2 regions of the Vibrio sp. JZG120 genome follow, and region 2 is predicted to be linked to the other one. Evidence: predicted binding sites of a transcription regulator. Region 2 holds the regulator's gene; the other holds the start of a gene.
What was found. The regulator MetJ, encoded in region 2, represses methionine synthesis genes. The targets are predictions, from matches to a motif close to TTAGACNTNTANANGTCTAA.

Region 1: metK (methionine adenosyltransferase) is a predicted target of MetJ. The motif match lies at 5,587-5,606, and genes of this name have one in related genera.

The regions. Positions count from the first base shown of each region.
Region 1 is NZ_JBSRRK010000009.1:56,884-65,678, forward strand. It holds gene epd (erythrose-4-phosphate dehydrogenase) at 1-158, opposite strand, end outside; gene ACWPOD_RS17910 (ligand-gated channel protein) at 290-2,248, opposite strand; gene ACWPOD_RS17915 (LysR family transcriptional regulator) at 2,389-3,282, shown strand; gene tkt (transketolase) at 3,376-5,370, opposite strand; gene metK (methionine adenosyltransferase) at 5,686-6,840, shown strand; gene ACWPOD_RS17930 (DUF2189 domain-containing protein) at 7,243-8,040, shown strand; gene ACWPOD_RS17935 (SprT family zinc-dependent metalloprotease) at 8,109-8,606, shown strand; gene endA (deoxyribonuclease I) at 8,757-8,795, shown strand, end outside.
Region 2 is NZ_JBSRRK010000019.1:76-8,870, reverse strand. It holds gene ACWPOD_RS22025 (PadR family transcriptional regulator) at 92-631, shown strand; gene metF (methylenetetrahydrofolate reductase) at 706-1,608, opposite strand; gene ACWPOD_RS22015 (bifunctional aspartate kinase/homoserine dehydrogenase II) at 1,870-4,278, opposite strand; gene ACWPOD_RS22010 (O-succinylhomoserine (thiol)-lyase) at 4,291-5,454, opposite strand; gene metJ (met regulon transcriptional regulator MetJ) at 5,680-6,000, shown strand; gene ACWPOD_RS22000 (malic enzyme-like NAD(P)-binding protein) at 6,113-7,390, opposite strand; gene bfr (bacterioferritin) at 7,593-8,069, opposite strand; gene ACWPOD_RS21990 ((2Fe-2S)-binding protein) at 8,171-8,359, opposite strand; partial or broken gene ACWPOD_RS21985 (EF-Tu C-terminal domain-related protein) at 8,691-8,795, opposite strand, start outside.

The sequences.
Region 1 (8,795 bases), on a different contig from region 2:
TGACTAGTGTCATATTGCAGTAGGTGCGCCATCGCTTCTGGCTGCGCTAATTCGTTAACCGCCACAACCTTGATCTGCTGATGTTTTCCGCTTTCATACACGGCTCGCAGAACATTACGACCTATACGTCCAAATCCATTGATCGCAACCTTTAGCATTTATCCTTCGCCCTACCAAAAATTTCGTGTCACAGATACTACCTGATCAGGCTGAAAAACGCACCTGTTGAATCATAGTAAAGCAGGATTAAAAAAGGCCGAGACAATGCTCGGCCTTATTACAACAATAATTAAAATGCGACGTCTAAACCTAACCAGTAGCGACGACCATCTTCGACATATCCGTATTCTTCGTAACTGATTTCCTCATCCAGCAAGTTATAGATCGCGCCTTTAATACGAGTATTATCGGTTAACTGGTATGTCACACCAGCGTCCACAAAGGTATAAGCAGGCTCTACGATACTGTTTCTTGATGGGCCAGTAACCGGATCCATTTCTTTACCTCGGTAAGTTACTTTAGCCCAACTTTCTAGATCTGTTGTTGTTTGCCAAGTTACATCCACATTAAACAGATGCTTTGGTAGCTGCTGCAGCGGCATGCCTTTGTATTCACCTGTTTTTTGCTCTGAGTCAGTAAATGTGTAGCTCGAGCTGAGGTAAATGGTTTCCGTTAATGGCGATGCTAAGGTCGCTTCAATACCTTGTGTGACCGCTTCGTCCACGTTAATGCGGTACGTTGGATCTGCACCCCATTGGTTTGGTCCATCTGTACAGATGGTATCTGGGCAAACAACACGTGTGATCTTGTCTTTGAACTCATTATGGAACGCAGTCAAAGAGACATCTAAACCAGAGTCACCTTGATACAAGACACTGATTTCTTTGTTTAGCGACGTTTCAGGGTCAAGGTCTGGGTTACCGTAGATATTACCGCCGCCACTGACTTGCGCCCAACCAGGAGTAATTTCACGTAATTGCGGAGAACGGAAACCTGTTGCCACGCCACCTTTCACAGTCCAAGACGGGTCAACTCGCCATACACCATAGACACGCGGACTAAAGTGCGCGCCATAGTTTTCGTCATGATCTAGACGACCACCAAGCGTAACGCTAAACGGATCGGCGACTCTCCATTCATCTTCAATGAAAACAGCCCACTGCGTATTCGATGTTTCGGTCTTCGATGACGCTTTGTTGGAGGTGAAATCCTCAAGCTCTGCATGAGTGGCGTCCACACCAGTCGTCAACGTATGGTTTCCAATACCAGTCACCAAGCTCGATTTGAACGTGGTGTTGGTGATCGTCATCTCACGAGATTTGTTCTCGCTCTCTTCACGTTGTAAGTAAGTATCTGAGATGCCAACCGAGTCCCAGTCGCCATTGTGACTTAGCGTTACATAATTACGACGATATTCGTTGAGTGAATCCTCACAACCTCTTCGGCAACCCGTCGTTGGTACGGAAAGACCAACGTTACCGCGACGACTTTGTGCCGATATGCCACCCTCTAGTTGCACAGAATGGCGGTCATTAATCTGGTAGGTCAGTTTTGAAGAGATACTTTGCATATCTTTATCTTCATAACCGTATTCAATATCGTCTTCTTCTCTTGCGGTATACTGACCGTATACTTGGAGAGATAGATTTTCGGCTAGCGGCCCATTGACGAAGAAATTCGCGCTCTGCTCTCCGCCCGAGCGACTGTTTTCTTGCAGAACCGTGCCTAGCTGAACATTACCTGTCCACTCCATCGCGTCTTTTCGCGTGATCACGTTAATTACACCACCAATCGCATCAGAACCGTAAAGCGTCGACATTGGGCCACGAATAACTTCGATTCGCTCAATCGCTTGAAGAGGAGGTAACCAACCTTGTTCGATACCAGGACCGTCACTATTTGGACGAGTTTCACGCGTGCTTTGACGCTTACCATCGACCAGTATCAAAGTGTATTTAGAACCCATACCACGGATACTAATGTCGGTGGTATCACCACCACCTGTCACGACAACACCTGGCACACTTTTTAGTGCATCAGTCACATCGCGGTAATAACGAGAGTCCAACTCCTCACGTGAAATCACACTAATACTTGCAGGCGCGTCCGCTTGAGATTGCTCATAACTTGATGCAGTTACAACCACTGTTTCCATTTTAGAAACTGCATCATTGGCAAACACATGAGGGACACTGACGAAGGCTAAAATACCAGTTGCGGTAATAACTGGCAGTCTAAGAGTAGACATCTACATCTCCATAATTGATAATGATTATTATTTTCGAAAGTGAATTATTCACAAATAGAATGAGATGCATAGTGAGAGTTATGGAACGGTTCTTCCCATTTATGGAACCCGTGCATAACGCAGTAAGGAGTAAAAGAAATATGCACGACTTAGCATCAATTCGAGCCTTTGATGCGCTCAATCAGCATAAGAGTTTGACCGCCGCTGCCAAGGCCCTTAACCAGCCTAAATCAACGCTGAGTCGTCGCTTGGCACAATTAGAAGAAGATTTCGGTCAGGCTCTAACCGCAAGACAAGGTAACCGATTAGTTCTGACAAGAGCGGGAGAAATTTTTGCCCACTACAGTCGCCAGATTCTTGAGCTAAGTGAAGAGAGTTATGACGCGCTTCAAGGTTTAACAAACCAAGTTTCAGGGCCGCTACATATTGTTTGTCACACAGCATTAGTTAGAAGTTGGCTAGGTGGTGTGCTCAACGGTTTTCTTGCCGATAATCCTGACGTTAGGGTCCAACTTACCAGTGACTTTTCTGAAGCGCACCATGACCCAGATTTGTTCATCTGGCTCGGTGAGCGTAAAGATCTCGATTGGCGCAAAGAGGTATTAGGCTCATTTCGTTACACGCCCTTTGCCTCTCCAGCTTATCTTGATAAGCACGGTTCGATCCTGCACCCCAAAGAGCTTGAAGCGCATCCGTGGATCGATTTTGGCTCGGTACAAGAAAATGGATTGATGCTCACACACCCTCAACACGGTGAGTTCTTTTTAGAGCCATTTGTGAGTCGCTTATACAGCGACAACATCGCAATGCAGATCGACAGCATCGCGAATGGTCATGGTATAGGACTGCTGCCAACTTGGACAGCAAGCGGCTACGAGAAACATCATCCGGGTCGAATCACACCTTGCTTAGAAGGTTGGCTTTCAGAGCCCATCTCCATTAACTGCTATACGCCTGCAGGAAGACCACCACTGCGCTTATCCGTACTTTTAGACTGTATTCACCAAAGCATTCCACAAGGTTGGAAAACCTGACAAAAAACAAAAAGGCCATCGCAATGATGGCCTTTCCAACTTTAGTATCTAACAGTCGTCCTTTACGTTCGGACTATTGAGACAATCTAGCAGTTACGCTAGCAATTCTTTTGCTGTGTTCACTACGTTTTCAGTCGTGAAGCCAAACATCTCGAATAGTTGACCAGCAGGTGCAGATTCACCAAATGTCGTCATGCCGATGATGCGACCATCGAAACCAACGTACTTGTACCAGAAGTCTGCGATGCCCGCTTCGATAGCGATGCGTGCTGTTACGTCTGATGGCAATACTGCTTCACGGTAAGCGGCGTCTTGTTTGTCGAATGCATCCGTTGATGGCATTGAAACAACGCGTACTTTCTTACCTTCTGCCGTTAGTTGAGTCGCAGCTTCTACTGCTAGCTCAACTTCAGAACCTGTTGCGATAAGGATTAGCTCTGGCTTGCCTTCGCAATCTTTCAGGATGTATGCACCTTTCGCGATGTTCGCTACTTGCTCAGCTGTACGATCTTGTTGCGCTAAGTTTTGACGAGAGAAGATAAGTGCTGTTGGTGCATCTTTACGTTCAATCGCTAGTTTCCATGCTACGGCAGACTCAACCTGGTCACACGGACGCCATGTACTCATGTTTGGCGTTACGCGTAGAGATGCCATTTGCTCAACAGGTTGGTGAGTTGGGCCATCTTCGCCAAGACCGATCGAATCGTGCGTGTACACTTGGATGTTCTGAATTTTCATCAGCGCAGCCATACGCATTGCGTTACGAGCGTATTCCATGAACATTAGGAATGTCGCACCGTAAGGAACGAAACCACCGTGCAATGCGATACCGTTGATGATAGCAGTCATACCGAATTCACGTACACCGTAGTGGATGTAGTTGCCAGAGAAGTCCTCCGTTTCTAGAGACTTAGAACCAGACCACATGGTCAGGTTAGAAGGCGCTAGGTCAGCAGAGCCGCCCATGAATTCAGGAAGCATTTGACCAAACGCTTCTAGTGCATTTTGCGATGCTTTACGTGATGCAATGTTCGCTGGGTTTGCTTGAAGATCAGCAATGATTTGGTTCGCTTTTTCTTCCCATTCCGCTGGAAGTTCGCCGTTTAGACGACGTTTAAGCTCTGCTGCTTCTGCAGGGTAAGCTGCTGCGTATGCTTCGAACTTTTCATTCCAAGCCGCTTCTTTCGCTGCACCTGCTTCTTTTGCATCCCACTCAGCGTAAACATCTGCCGGGATCTCAAATGGGCCGTACTCCCAACCTAGGTATTCGCGAGCCGCTTGGATCTCATCGTGACCTAGTGGTGCACCGTGACAGTCGTGCGAACCAGACTTGTTAGGAGAACCGAAACCGATGATTGTCTTAGTACAGATTAGAGTCGGGCGAGGATCCGCTTTAGCCGCTTCAATCGCTGCGTTGATTGCTTCAGGATCGTGACCGTCTACCGCTGGGATTACGTGCCAGCCGTAAGCTTCGAAACGCTTAGGTGTATCGTCAGAGAACCAACCTTCAACGTGACCGTCGATAGAGATACCGTTGTCATCCCAAAACGCGATCAGTTTGCCTAGACCTAGCGTACCTGCTAGAGAGCATGCTTCGTGCGAGATGCCTTCCATTAGACAGCCGTCACCCATGAACACATACGTAAAGTGGTCAACGATGTCGTGGCCTTCTTTGTTGAACTGTGCCGCTAGTGCTTTCTCTGCGATAGCCATACCAACAGCATTAGTGATGCCTTGGCCAAGAGGACCCGTTGTTGTCTCGATACCAGGCGCGTAACCGTACTCTGGGTGACCTGGGGTTTTTGAGTGCAATTGACGGAAGTTTTTCAGATCGTCAATAGATAGCTCATAACCGCTTAAGTGCAGTAGAGAGTAAATAAGCATTGAGCCGTGACCGTTTGACAGCACAAAGCGATCGCGGTCGGCCCACTCTGGGTTTGAAGGGTTATGGTTTAGGTGAGAGCGCCAAAGAACTTCAGCGATATCAGCCATACCCATTGGTGCGCCTGGGTGGCCTGAGTTAGCTTGTTGAACACCATCCATGCTTAGAGCACGAATTGCATTGGCAAGATGTTTACGAGACGACATGTCTGCTCCTGAGTACATTAAGCGAAACGAAAAGTAGGTCATAATTCTCTCAAAGCCCTGTTGGGTGTGCAAACGTTTTCCAGTCCAAAACCTCACAAATATTGCACCTTTCGCGCCAAATCGTTCGAAGTTCTTAAAATTATCAATAAATCAGGCAAACGTTTGGTTATAACAAAAACCAAAAAAGAGCTTGTAATTCGAGCAATCAAATTTAGAATAGACGTCTAGATGTAGATACACCTACAAAAATTAGTATTAATTTGCGCTGGAGAGTTTATCATTCCCCAGTTTTAAACCAGATATAGTGGAGCTAACATGGCTAAGCACCTGTTTACTTCTGAGTCAGTATCAGAAGGTCATCCAGATAAAATTGCAGACCAGATTTCTGATGCGGTTCTTGACGCGATTCTAGAGCAAGATCCAAAGGCTCGTGTTGCATGTGAGACTTACGTTAAAACCGGTATGGTAATGGTGGGTGGTGAAATCACGACTTCAGCATGGGTAGACATCGAAGAGTTAACTCGTGAAACCGTTCGTGAAATCGGCTACGTACATTCAGATATGGGCTTTGACGCAGATTCTTGTGCGGTACTAAACACAATCGGTAAACAGTCGCCAGATATCAACCAAGGTGTTGATAAAGCTGACCCTAAAGAACAAGGTGCAGGCGACCAAGGCATCATGTTTGGTTACGCTTGTAACGAAACTGAAGTACTAATGCCAGCGCCAATTACTTACTCTCACCGTCTTGTTCAAAAGCAAGCAGAAGTTCGTAAAAACGGCACACTACCTTGGTTGCGTCCTGATGCAAAATCTCAGGTAACATTCCAATACGATCAAGGTAACATCGTTGGTATCGATGCGGTTGTTCTTTCAACTCAACACTGTGATTCAATCTCAACTTCAGACCTGCGTGAAGCGGTAATGGAAGAGATCATTAAGCCAGTGCTACCTTCTGAGTGGATCAACAAAGAAACAAACTTCTTCATTAACCCAACTGGTCGCTTCGTAATCGGTGGTCCTATGGGTGACTGTGGTCTAACAGGTCGTAAGATCATCGTAGATACTTACGGCGGCGCAGCTCGTCACGGTGGCGGTGCGTTCTCTGGTAAAGATCCATCAAAAGTTGACCGTAGTGCAGCATACGCAGCACGTTACGTAGCGAAAAACATCGTAGCGGCTGGCATGGCTGACCGTTGTGAGATCCAACTTTCTTACGCAATCGGTGTTGCTGATCCAACGTCTATCATGGTGGAAACGTTCGGTACTGAGAAAGTATCTCACGACATCATCATTGAAGCAGTTCGTCAATTCTTCGACCTACGTCCATACGGCCTACAAGAAATGCTTAACCTTCTTCAACCTATCTACAAGAAGACAGCGGCTTACGGTCACTTCGGTCGTGAAGAATTCCCGTGGGAAGCGACAGACAAAGCTGCACTTCTACGCGATTTCGCTGGCATCAAATAATCAAGCCAAGCAAGAATCAATCAAGCCCTCGCCTATGGCGGGGGCTTTTTATTTTCAGCAACGTTTATCCAGCCATTTCAGCTCATACCGCCCTGCCCCACAAAGCAGTCCTGTTTCTCCCTCATTTTTATACCGAATAAATTTTAAGCAATTATTTGTAAATTATCCCATCTCCGCCAATAGTTAAAATATTGTTAATTCCAATTTAAATAGAGACGTCGGATGCTGGCGACTGTGGAAGCAACACTTAAGTAAAGACATGAGTCAGGCATCTTTATGGCCGATACCAAACTAAGCCAATGCTCAGATGTAAACTTGAAAAAGTCGCTTCAAGTTTGACTGAACAAAAACCGCTGTCAGTTGGTATAAGCGGATAATGTGGGAATAAATCAAGGAGGAGTTATGCCTCGAACTGTTAATCCATCGGACTTCCACAACAAGCGAAAGGAAGTGCCAGACAACGAATACGCCAGAACCATACCGTGCAATACGGTCAATCTTTCTGCACCTTTTCATTGGCTCGCATTAGGTCTGCATGATTTCGTGCGAATGCCGCTTATTAGTGCTTTCTATGGCATCTGTTTTATGGCAGCTGCCATAGGCATTGTTTTGCTCGTTCAGTGGCAAGGCACACACTTGGTCGTCATGCCCAGTTTGATTGTTTACATGTTAATCGGTCCGTTTCTCGCGCTCGGCTTGTATGATGCCAGTTGGGAGAGAGAGCGCGGACACAAAGCTAGCTTGTTCCATTCCATGAAAGCGATCGGTCGTAACTCAACATCTCAATGGGCATTCGCCGTGTTACTCGCAGTGTGTATGATATTTTGGATGCGCATTGCCGCTCTACTTCATGCGCTCTACCCTTCTGTTCAAGGGGCACCTTTAAGTGAGTTCCTACCCTTCCTTGTGATAGGATCTTTAGTTGGCTTTGTTTTGGCTTGTGTGGTGTTTAGCATTTCAGCCTTTTCTATTCCGCTTATGATGGAGCGTCGCGTAGACATGATGACCGCTGTATTTACCAGCTTTAATGCCGTGAAATCCAACATTCCAGCGATGATTGTTTGGGCAGCGATCATCTGCGGCGGTATTCTTATCGGCTTTGCGACCTACGGGATCGGAATGTTGTTTACCATGCCAATTCTAGGCTACGGTACATGGCATGCTTACCATGCCACCATCAAGAAAAAACACACTCCGTAATTAACTGATGCTATGATCTGGCCCTCGCAAATGCGGGGGCTTTTTTATTTGATTTATCGAGGTGAATTGTGGATATAGAACTAAGCTATAAAGCCAAGCAAGTGATGGCGGACTGCATCGCGATGGCAGAGCAAGCTTTCAAACGTTCTTTCCCTATTCCAACAATCACCTTCAACGTCCGCGGGAAAGCGGCAGGAAAAGCCTACCTTCAATTAAATCAAGTTCGCCTAAACCCTGTTTTATTTCGCGAAAACACCCAAGCATTCTTAGATGAAGTCATTCCTCATGAGGTAGCACACCTGATTACCTATCAGGTTTACGGACGAGTTAGACCTCACGGCAAAGAATGGCAAGGTGTCATGGAAGGCGTATTTAAAGTGCCCGCCAAAACCACTCACAGCTTTGAAGTAAAATCCGTTCAAGGTAAAACCTTTGAGTATCGTTGTGGCTGTATGACCTACCCTCTATCGATTCGCCGTCATAATAAAGTGCTGCGCAAAGAGGCGACGTACTCTTGTCAAAAATGCCGCCAACCACTTAACTTCACGGGCATTCAGTTATCGTAATCTATATCTCATAGTGTTACTTGCGTTCCCAAAATAAAGATCGAGTTTATCAAAACCTTCCCTTTGCCATTTATTGTTAACTTACTCATCACTAAAGCTATTTTATGCGTGTTATCATGAATAAAGTCATACTTTATAAAGACTTTAATCATGAAATACCTATTCTCTTTGTTACTTATCGCGCTTTCT
Region 2 (8,795 bases):
TTATACATTAAAAAACTCAAGTGCCAGAAAGAGCACAGCTGAAAGTATAAGTAGCTTGTTTACAAGTTTATTGACCATTTGGATTGAAGACATGTCATTACCACACGTAATCTTAACTGTTCTTAGCACTCGCGACGCAACCGGTTACGATATCACTAAAGAATTCTCTGCTAGCATCGGTTACTTCTGGAAAGCAAGCCACCAACAAGTGTACCGTGAACTCAATAAAATGGCCGAGAAAGAGCTGGTTACTTGCGTATTAGAACCCCAAGAAGGCAAACCAGACCGTAAGGTTTACTCCATCACTGATGCTGGTCGCAGCGCTTTAGGAGAATGGTTTGATCAACCAACTGCACACCCGACTGTTCGTGATGAATTTTCAGCGAAATTGATGGCATGTGCCGTTCAACCATCAACACCTTTCCGTGATCAACTCGCCGAACTGGTTGAAGAGTCTCGCAAACTGGTTTCTCACTACAAAGAAATTGAAGCGGCTTACTACGCAACGCCGTCCACTTTAGACAAACAAGCTCGCCTAGAGCGTTTAACGCTTCGTCGTAACCTACTGTTACGTGAAACGTGGATCACTTGGGCTGAAGAAGTCCTAACAGAACTTGAAGTGATTGGTTAATTTCCTTTTACTTTGAGACAACGAAAAAGGCTTGCCACTCGGCAAGCCTTTTGTCTTTTTGAAACCCGGTCGATTTATGCACCTACTGCAGCGCGAGGACGAACGCCTAGCGTATGACATAAAGCGTAAGTCATCTCTGCACGGTTTAGGGTGTAGAAGTGGAAATCCTTAACGCCTTCACGACTAAGTACGCGCACCATATCAATAGCTTGGCTTGCTCCTACAAGCTGACGAGTCACCGGATCATCATCCAAGCCTTCGAACTGTTTACTCATCCAGCCTGGTACTTTCACATTGTTCTGCGCAGCAAAGCGAGAGGCTTGCTTAAAGTTCGACACTGGCAAAATACCAGGGACAATTTCCACATCAATTCCTGCCGCCACACAGCGATCGCGGAAACGAAGGTAAGACTCGACGTCAAAAAAGAACTGAGTAATTGCACGGTTTGCGCCAGCATCAACCTTACGTTTTAGGTTCAATAAGTCAGACTGCGCACTTTTAGCTTCAGGGTGAACCTCAGGAAATGCGGCAACTGAGATATCAAAATCGTGACGTGATTTCAGCAACTCAACCAAATCCGAGGCATACATGTCAGGCGCACCGCCACCAGGAGGAATATCACCACGCAGAGCAACGATATTTTCAATGCCATTATTCCAGTAATCATCGGCAATATTAATCAACTCTTCGCGAGTCGCATCAATACAAGTGAGGTGAGGAGCAGCAACCAATCCGGTTGTTGCTTTGATTTCTTTAATGATGGAGTGCGTTCTGTCACGCTCGCCAGAGTTCGCGCCGTAAGTCACAGAAACAAATTTAGGTTGGAGCGTTTTAAGACGGTGCACTGAATTCCAGAGTGTCTCTTCCATCTTCGCGCTGCTTGGTGGAAAAAACTCAAATGATACATTGATGTTGTCTGACAACTCAGCAATATTCTGGTTCAAGGCGTCAATATGGCCTGCGTGCGTGTATCCCATCTTACTCTCCCTGTGGCACTCCGCCACGAAAACAAATTCCTTAAATCGACGTTTAGACGTCTATATGTCTACAGAATGTATTGAATACGATTTAATGTCAACCTTGTAATTATGAATTTTTCTCAAGTTAATAATGAGGATAGTTCAAGTTATTACTTGAACGTTATTTCACCACTTATCACAAGCCGATACTTCAGTATGGCACTGAAGGAAAAATAAAAAACCCTGGTCGGGTTCCAGGGTTTTAGGTATCTCGCAACTTTAGAATAAACCGGCTAATCGGTTGAGGTCGGATTGAATCGCGCCGGCTGTCACTTCTCTTCCTGCGCCAGGCCCTCGAATAACGAGTGGGTTATCTTTGTACCACTTACTTTCAATGGCAAAAATGTTGTCGCACGGCAGAAGGTTGGCGAGCGCATGTTCACGAGATAACGCTTCTACTCCCACCGTCGCTTTACCATTTTTTTCTAAACGCGCAACGTAGCGAAGCACTTGATCGTTTCTCTGTGCTTTTGTCAGGCGCTCTTGCAGTATTTCACTCAACAGCCCTCCGTTATCGAAGAAGTCATCGATACTAAGTTCTCTTAATTCTTCTGGTACTAGAGATTCAACCTTAACGCTGCCCGGCTCAATATCGAGACCAGACTCTCGAGCTAAGATAACCAGCTTACGCATCACATCTGAACCATCTAAATCAGAACGAGGATCAGGTTCTGTTAAACCTTGCTGCCAAGCGAGGTCGACTAAATCATTAAATGGTACTGAGCCGTCAAATTGTTGGAATAACCATGATAACGTCCCAGAGAAAATACCCGATAGAGCAACGATCTCATCCCCACTTTCACGTAGATCTCGCACGGTATGGTTTATTGGTAACCCCGCACCAACCGTCGCGTTGTACAGCCAATAACGACCAATTTTAGCGAATGCATCTTGAACCTGATGGTAATACTGGCTATCAGCCGAACCCGCCACTTTGTTAGCGGAAATCAAATGAATGCCCTGCTGCGCAATTTCTACATAGCGCTGAGCTAAGTCTTTGCTCGCTGTCACATCAAGCACTACGGCTTCATCGTAATTTTTTAGCGCTCCTAAGTGAGTCAACCAAGACCCATCGTTTGCTAGGCCTTCATCATCAAATCGTTCAGCAACACTTGCTGCATCAATACCTTGCTCATCGAACCAGTAGGTTTGACTATCCACGACCGCTACAAGGTCAAAGCTCATTCCATGACGTTTTTCGAGTTCACCTTTTTGAGTTGCAAATAAATTTAACCAGCTAGAACCAATGTTGCCCTTGCCACATAAAGCCACCGCCACGCGCTTTTGCGCTTGGAACAACTGGCTATGAATCGTTTGAACCAACACTTCGGTATCAGTACGACGCAAAACGGCGACTAAACTCAGCCCCGACTCAGTTTCAGAAATAAATTCAACCGGAGAGTGTTTTAATTTCTGATAAAAACCAAAACAATGGTTGGCGTTTTTCGTAACGCCAGCGCCTACCGCCGCTAAGAGAGAGTAGCCTTCTTTGAGCTTAATCTCCGCTTCAACCGCAAGCTCTTGTAAGTGTTTCAGTGCGCCACCGGCAATTTCTGCGGTATACGCCAAGCGCAACGTGTGTTGATCGGGCTGTGCCTCAAATGCCAATGGCTCCAATTGCGCTCGCTGCAACGCTTGTAATACATCATTCTGTGTTTTTTCGAAGTCGTGCCCATGCATGAAAGACAGCTGCACCAATAAAACATCATCCAGCGAGGTAATAATTTTAGCGCCACGGCCAGACGCTAAGACACGCTCAATACGAGTAGAGCCCGATTCCGGCAGATAGCTACACTTGAGGTTGAGATCCATAGTACTTTGCGCCACAGGCTGAAGTGTACGACTGTGTAGGACTGGGGCGGCTAAACGGGCGAGTTCGCTGGCTTCATCCAATCGAAGTAACGGTAACAGACACGCGTCTGCCACCAAACGCGGATCGGCACTATAGACACCGGCAACGTCACTCCAAATGGTGACTGTGCTCACTTCAGCCAGAGCACCAATGACAGTTGCAGAATAGTCAGAGCCATTACGACCAAGTAAAATGGTTTCGCCCGCCTCGTTCTGAGCCATAAAGCCAGTAATTACCACACGTTTATGATTGTGTTGCGCGAGAACTTCTTTTATCAAAGGATATGAACGAGCGCGATCAACTTCAGGTTGAGTCCCGGCTTCCGCACGTAAAAACGCTCGTGCATCTTGTGCAACAGCGGGGATAGAACGTTGAGATAATAACGCGGCCAATAGGCGAGCAGACCAAACTTCTCCGTGTCCTAGTACCGCGGCTTTTTGCGCGCCAGTGAGTGGTGCTGTCAGCTCAGATAAGGTACTGAACTCATCATGCAGTAACGCTAATAGTTCTTCTTGTACTTCATTTTCCAACAAGTTTTCTATTAGCTCCGTTTGGAACTGCCTTAGGCTTTGAAGTGCTTCATGCGCGATTCGGCCATCTTTGTCTAGCCCTTCCTGGAACTCAATCAAGCGGTTAGTGGTTTTTCCTGCCGCCGAGACGACCACAAGATCATTTTCCGTCGAATACTCCTTAAGAATATCCACAACGCGTAAATAGCATTCTGGGTTTGCTAAGCTACTGCCACCAAACTTATGCAGCTGACGTTGTAAAGTCATTATTATCGTCTCCTATTGTTGGGCAGCTTTAGCGAATGCTTGCTCTAAATCTGTGATGAGATCTTGTGCATCTTCCAAGCCGACAGACAAACGCAATAGTTGATGCGACACCCCCGCTTCTGCAAGTGCTTCCTCTCCCATAGCGCGATGCGTCATGGATGCCGGATGACAAATCAAGCTTTCAACTCCACCTAATGACTCAGCCAATGAAAACAGTTGGAGCTCTTTAACGAACACTTTTAACTGCTCAAACGAACCGGCAAACTCAAAGCTCAGCATAGAGCCAAAACCAGTTTGCTGCTTTTTAGCAATGTCATGACCCGGGTGCTCCGGCAGGCTTGGATGATAAATGGTTTTAACTAACGCTTGCTTCTGGAGATAAGCCAGTACCTGCTGTGAACTCTCTTCATGCACTCGCATGCGAGCACCAAGTGTACGAATACCTCGCAGTGTCATGTAACTATCGAAAGGTGTGCCCGTTGCGCCAATACAATTGCCCCACCATGCAAGCTCTTCTGCATGCGCTTCTGTTTTGGTGATGATCACGCCACCAATCACGTCTGAATGACCGTTGATATACTTCGTTGTGGAGTGAATGACGAAATCTGCGCCCAAGTCCAAAGGCTTTTGGTACACGGGTGTCAAAAAGGTATTGTCCACCGCGACCAATGCCCCAACTCGCTTCGCTTTTTCACAAGTCTCAGAAATATCCACCACGCGAACCAGAGGGTTTGATGGGGTTTCTAACAAGATGAGTTTTGGTTTTTGTGCTAATGCTGCATCCAAAGCTTGCTCGTCTGATTGATCGACAAACTGAACCTTAAAATCACCTTTGTTGGCTCGGGTATTAAAAAGACGATAGGTGCCGCCATAACAATCGTGAGGAGCAATAATGAGATCATCAGGGCCAAGAAAAGCGGACACCCATAAATTTAATGCCGACGTACCGCAATTCGTGACAACCGCTCCTTTTCCAGACTCGAGTTCAGATAACGCACTTTCCAACAGTCCGCGGTTTGGATTTCCAGATCGCGTGTAATCATACTTAGGTACTTCACCAAAAGCAGGAAAACCATAGTTAGTGGAAAGATAAATAGGTGGAACGACAGCGTGATATTGGCTGTCTGATTCAATACCAGTGCGTACTGCAATGGTCGCAGGTTTGCGAGAGCTCATGGGTGTATCCTTTCACGGGTAATGACTTCTAAATAGGAATGCGCTATATCTAATGAGTAAAATAAAGTGATCAACACGCTTCCTTTGCTGTTCTGTTCACTTTACTCGTCAAAAAATGAGACGTCAACACTTCTAGACGTCTATATGTCTTTGCTTATGGCGGTAAATGCAGCTAAAATCAGCACCTAAATTATTTTTAACCGATTACATAAATGAAGGTGTGCAATGGCTGACTGGAATGGCGAATACATTAGCCCATATGCAGAGCACGGCAAAAAAAGCGAACAAGTAAAAAAAATTACCGTCTCTATCCCGCTAAAAGTTTTAAAAGTGCTAACTGATGAGCGTACTCGCCGTCAGATCAATAACTTACGCCATGCAACCAATAGTGAATTACTATGCGAAGCATTTTTGCACGCGTACACAGGTCAGCCACTTCCAACAGATGAAGACCTTCGTAAAGACCGTCCAGATGATATTCCAACAGAAGTAAAAGCACTGATGACGGAAATGGGCATCGAATTTGAGTCGTTTGACGAAGAGTAAAAAGCGAGACTGGAGGCTTCAGATAGCAATTCTTATCTCGAGCCAAAAGAATGATATAAAAAATGGGACGCGATTGCGTCCCATTTTCTGTACATCACATCTAATAGATATATTACTCTGCCATGTAGTTTTCAGGCATCTCGATACGAGCAACACCTGAATCAACTGCCGCCTGAGCCACAGCTTTTGCAACACGTGGCAGTAAACGTGAGTCCATTGGTTTTGGAATGATGTAGTCTGCACCAAACTCAAGCTTATCGACGCCTGCGGCCTTCAATACAGTTTCAGGTACAGGCTCTTTTGCTAGCTCACGAATCGCCTCAACGGCTGCAAGTTTCATTTCATCATTGATTTCACTTGCGCGCACATCAAGAGCACCACGGAAGATGAATGGGAAACACAATACGTTGTTTACTTGGTTCGGGTAATCACTACGGCCAGTCCCCATGATCAAATCATCACGAACAGCGTGGGCAAGTTCCGGCTTAATTTCAGGATCTGGATTCGAACATGCAAATACGATTGGCTTATCTGCCATCAGCTTCAACGCTTCCGCTGGCAATAGGTTTGGACCAGATACACCTAGGAACAGATCCGCGCCTTCAATCACGTCTTCTAATGTGCGTTTGTCCGTGTTGTTTGCGAATAGCTGCTTGTATTCATTAAGATCATCACGACGAGTGTGGATCACACCTTTACGATCCAGCATGTAAATTTTTTCGCGCATTGCACCACATTTAATCAGCAGCTCCATACACGCAACGGCTGCAGCGCCAGCGCCAAGACAAACGATCGTTGAGTCTTCAAGCTTCTTACCTTGAAGTTCGATCGCGTTCAGCATGCCTGCCGCCGTTACAATCGCAGTACCGTGCTGATCATCGTGGAATACTGGTACATCACAACGCTCAATTAAACGCTTTTCAATCTCAAAGCAATCTGGTGCTTTAATATCTTCAAGGTTGATACCACCAAAGGTGTCTGCAATGCTTGCAACAGTATCAACAAATTCATCGATCGTGCGATGCTTAACTTCAATATCAATCGAGTCAAGACCTGCAAAACGTTTAAACAGTAACGCTTTACCTTCCATTACTGGCTTAGATGCAAGTGGACCTAGGTTACCTAGACCTAAAATAGCGGTACCGTTAGAAATAACAGCAACCATGTTGCCTTTCGCTGTGTACTTGTACACGTTATCAGGGTTTTGTGCGATTTCACGCACTGGTTCTGCAACACCTGGGCTGTAAGCAAGGGCAAGATCACCCGCCGTTTCCGCAGGCTTTGTTAATTCGACAGCAATCTTCCCTGGAGTTGGATAAGCATGGTAATCCAATGCTTTTTGGCGATGTTCTTCTTCTGGAGTGGCTGCTTGGCGATTGTCTTCAGACATGGACGTTTCTCTTTTTATTTTTAGGTAAGGGGGCATAAATTCTATCGGATAGAAATCAAACTTCATAGGCAAGATTGCGAGCAATATCCTTAAAAAGCCGATAATAAAAGAGATTAGACCAGATAGCGGGGATAAGCACCTGATTTTCGAGTCAGGTGCTCTTTTCTTCTTACAATTGAAGTACGCAAAATCCTGGACGTTATTACTCTTCGTCTACGTATTGCGCTTGGAGGTAGTTCTCAATGCCAGACATTTCAATCAAGCCAAGTTGCGTCTCTAGCCAATCAACATGCTCTTCTTCATCTTCAAGAATATCTTGAAACAGATCGCGAGACACATAGTCTCGAATGTCTTCAGCATAGGCAATCGCATCTTTTAAATCTGGAATAGCGGCCATTTCAAGCTTTAAGTCACACTCGAGCATTTCTTTAGTGTCTTCACCTATCATCAACTTGCCTAAATCTTGTAGATTCGGTAAGCCCTCCAGAAACAAAATACGCTCAATCAGATGATCGGCATGTTTCATCTCATCGATAGATTCGTGATATTCCTTATCTGCTAGGTGCTTTAACCCCCAGTCCTTATACATTCGAGCATGAAGAAAATACTGATTAATAGCGATGAGCTCATTTCCGAGCACTTTATTGAGATGTTGGATGATGATTGGATCGCCTTTCATGACAAAAACCTCCTCTTTAGCTTCATTTAAATGTAGAAGCAAATGAGAAGGTGTCAAAACGCTAGGCAAATAATTACTTAATTACTGCATGCTCACAGTAATTAGCTAGCTTGTTTGAATACCGTGTAACTGGTTTCCGCTAAAATATCCTTGGCCTGCCTGATGCACTTACCACATTGGCTACCCAATGCTGTGCATTTTTTGATTCCTTTAATATCCGTTACGCCTTCATCTATCGCCAACTTCCTAATTTTCTTGTCGGAGACCCCATGGCAAAGACAAACGTACATACTCAAAAACCTATTAAATTAACCTGTGGCAACCAATATAAACAAGAATAGTTCTTGTTACCAGTCGCATTGATGGGTCTGTTCAGAATATTTTGTTATATAGATTTGGTGACAGTAGGCCAAGATCAGAGAGTTAGGTGTTACGACCAAAGGTGTTGAAAAATAGAGCCGGTAATATTCTGTTTTTAAATTAAAAAATTAACGTATTTCCTACGAACACTTATAACCAAATATAATTTAGATATAAAAAAGGGAAGCCTAAGCTTCCCTTTCTCGATGCGCTTTCTTCATAAAGAAGAAGAGTGCAAGATTTCGTTTAATTCGTTATGAATTAGTCGAAGATCTTAGCAACAACACCAGCACCTACTGTACGGCCACCTTCACGGATCGCGAAACGTAGACCTTCGTCCATTGCGATTGGTGCGATTAGCTCAAC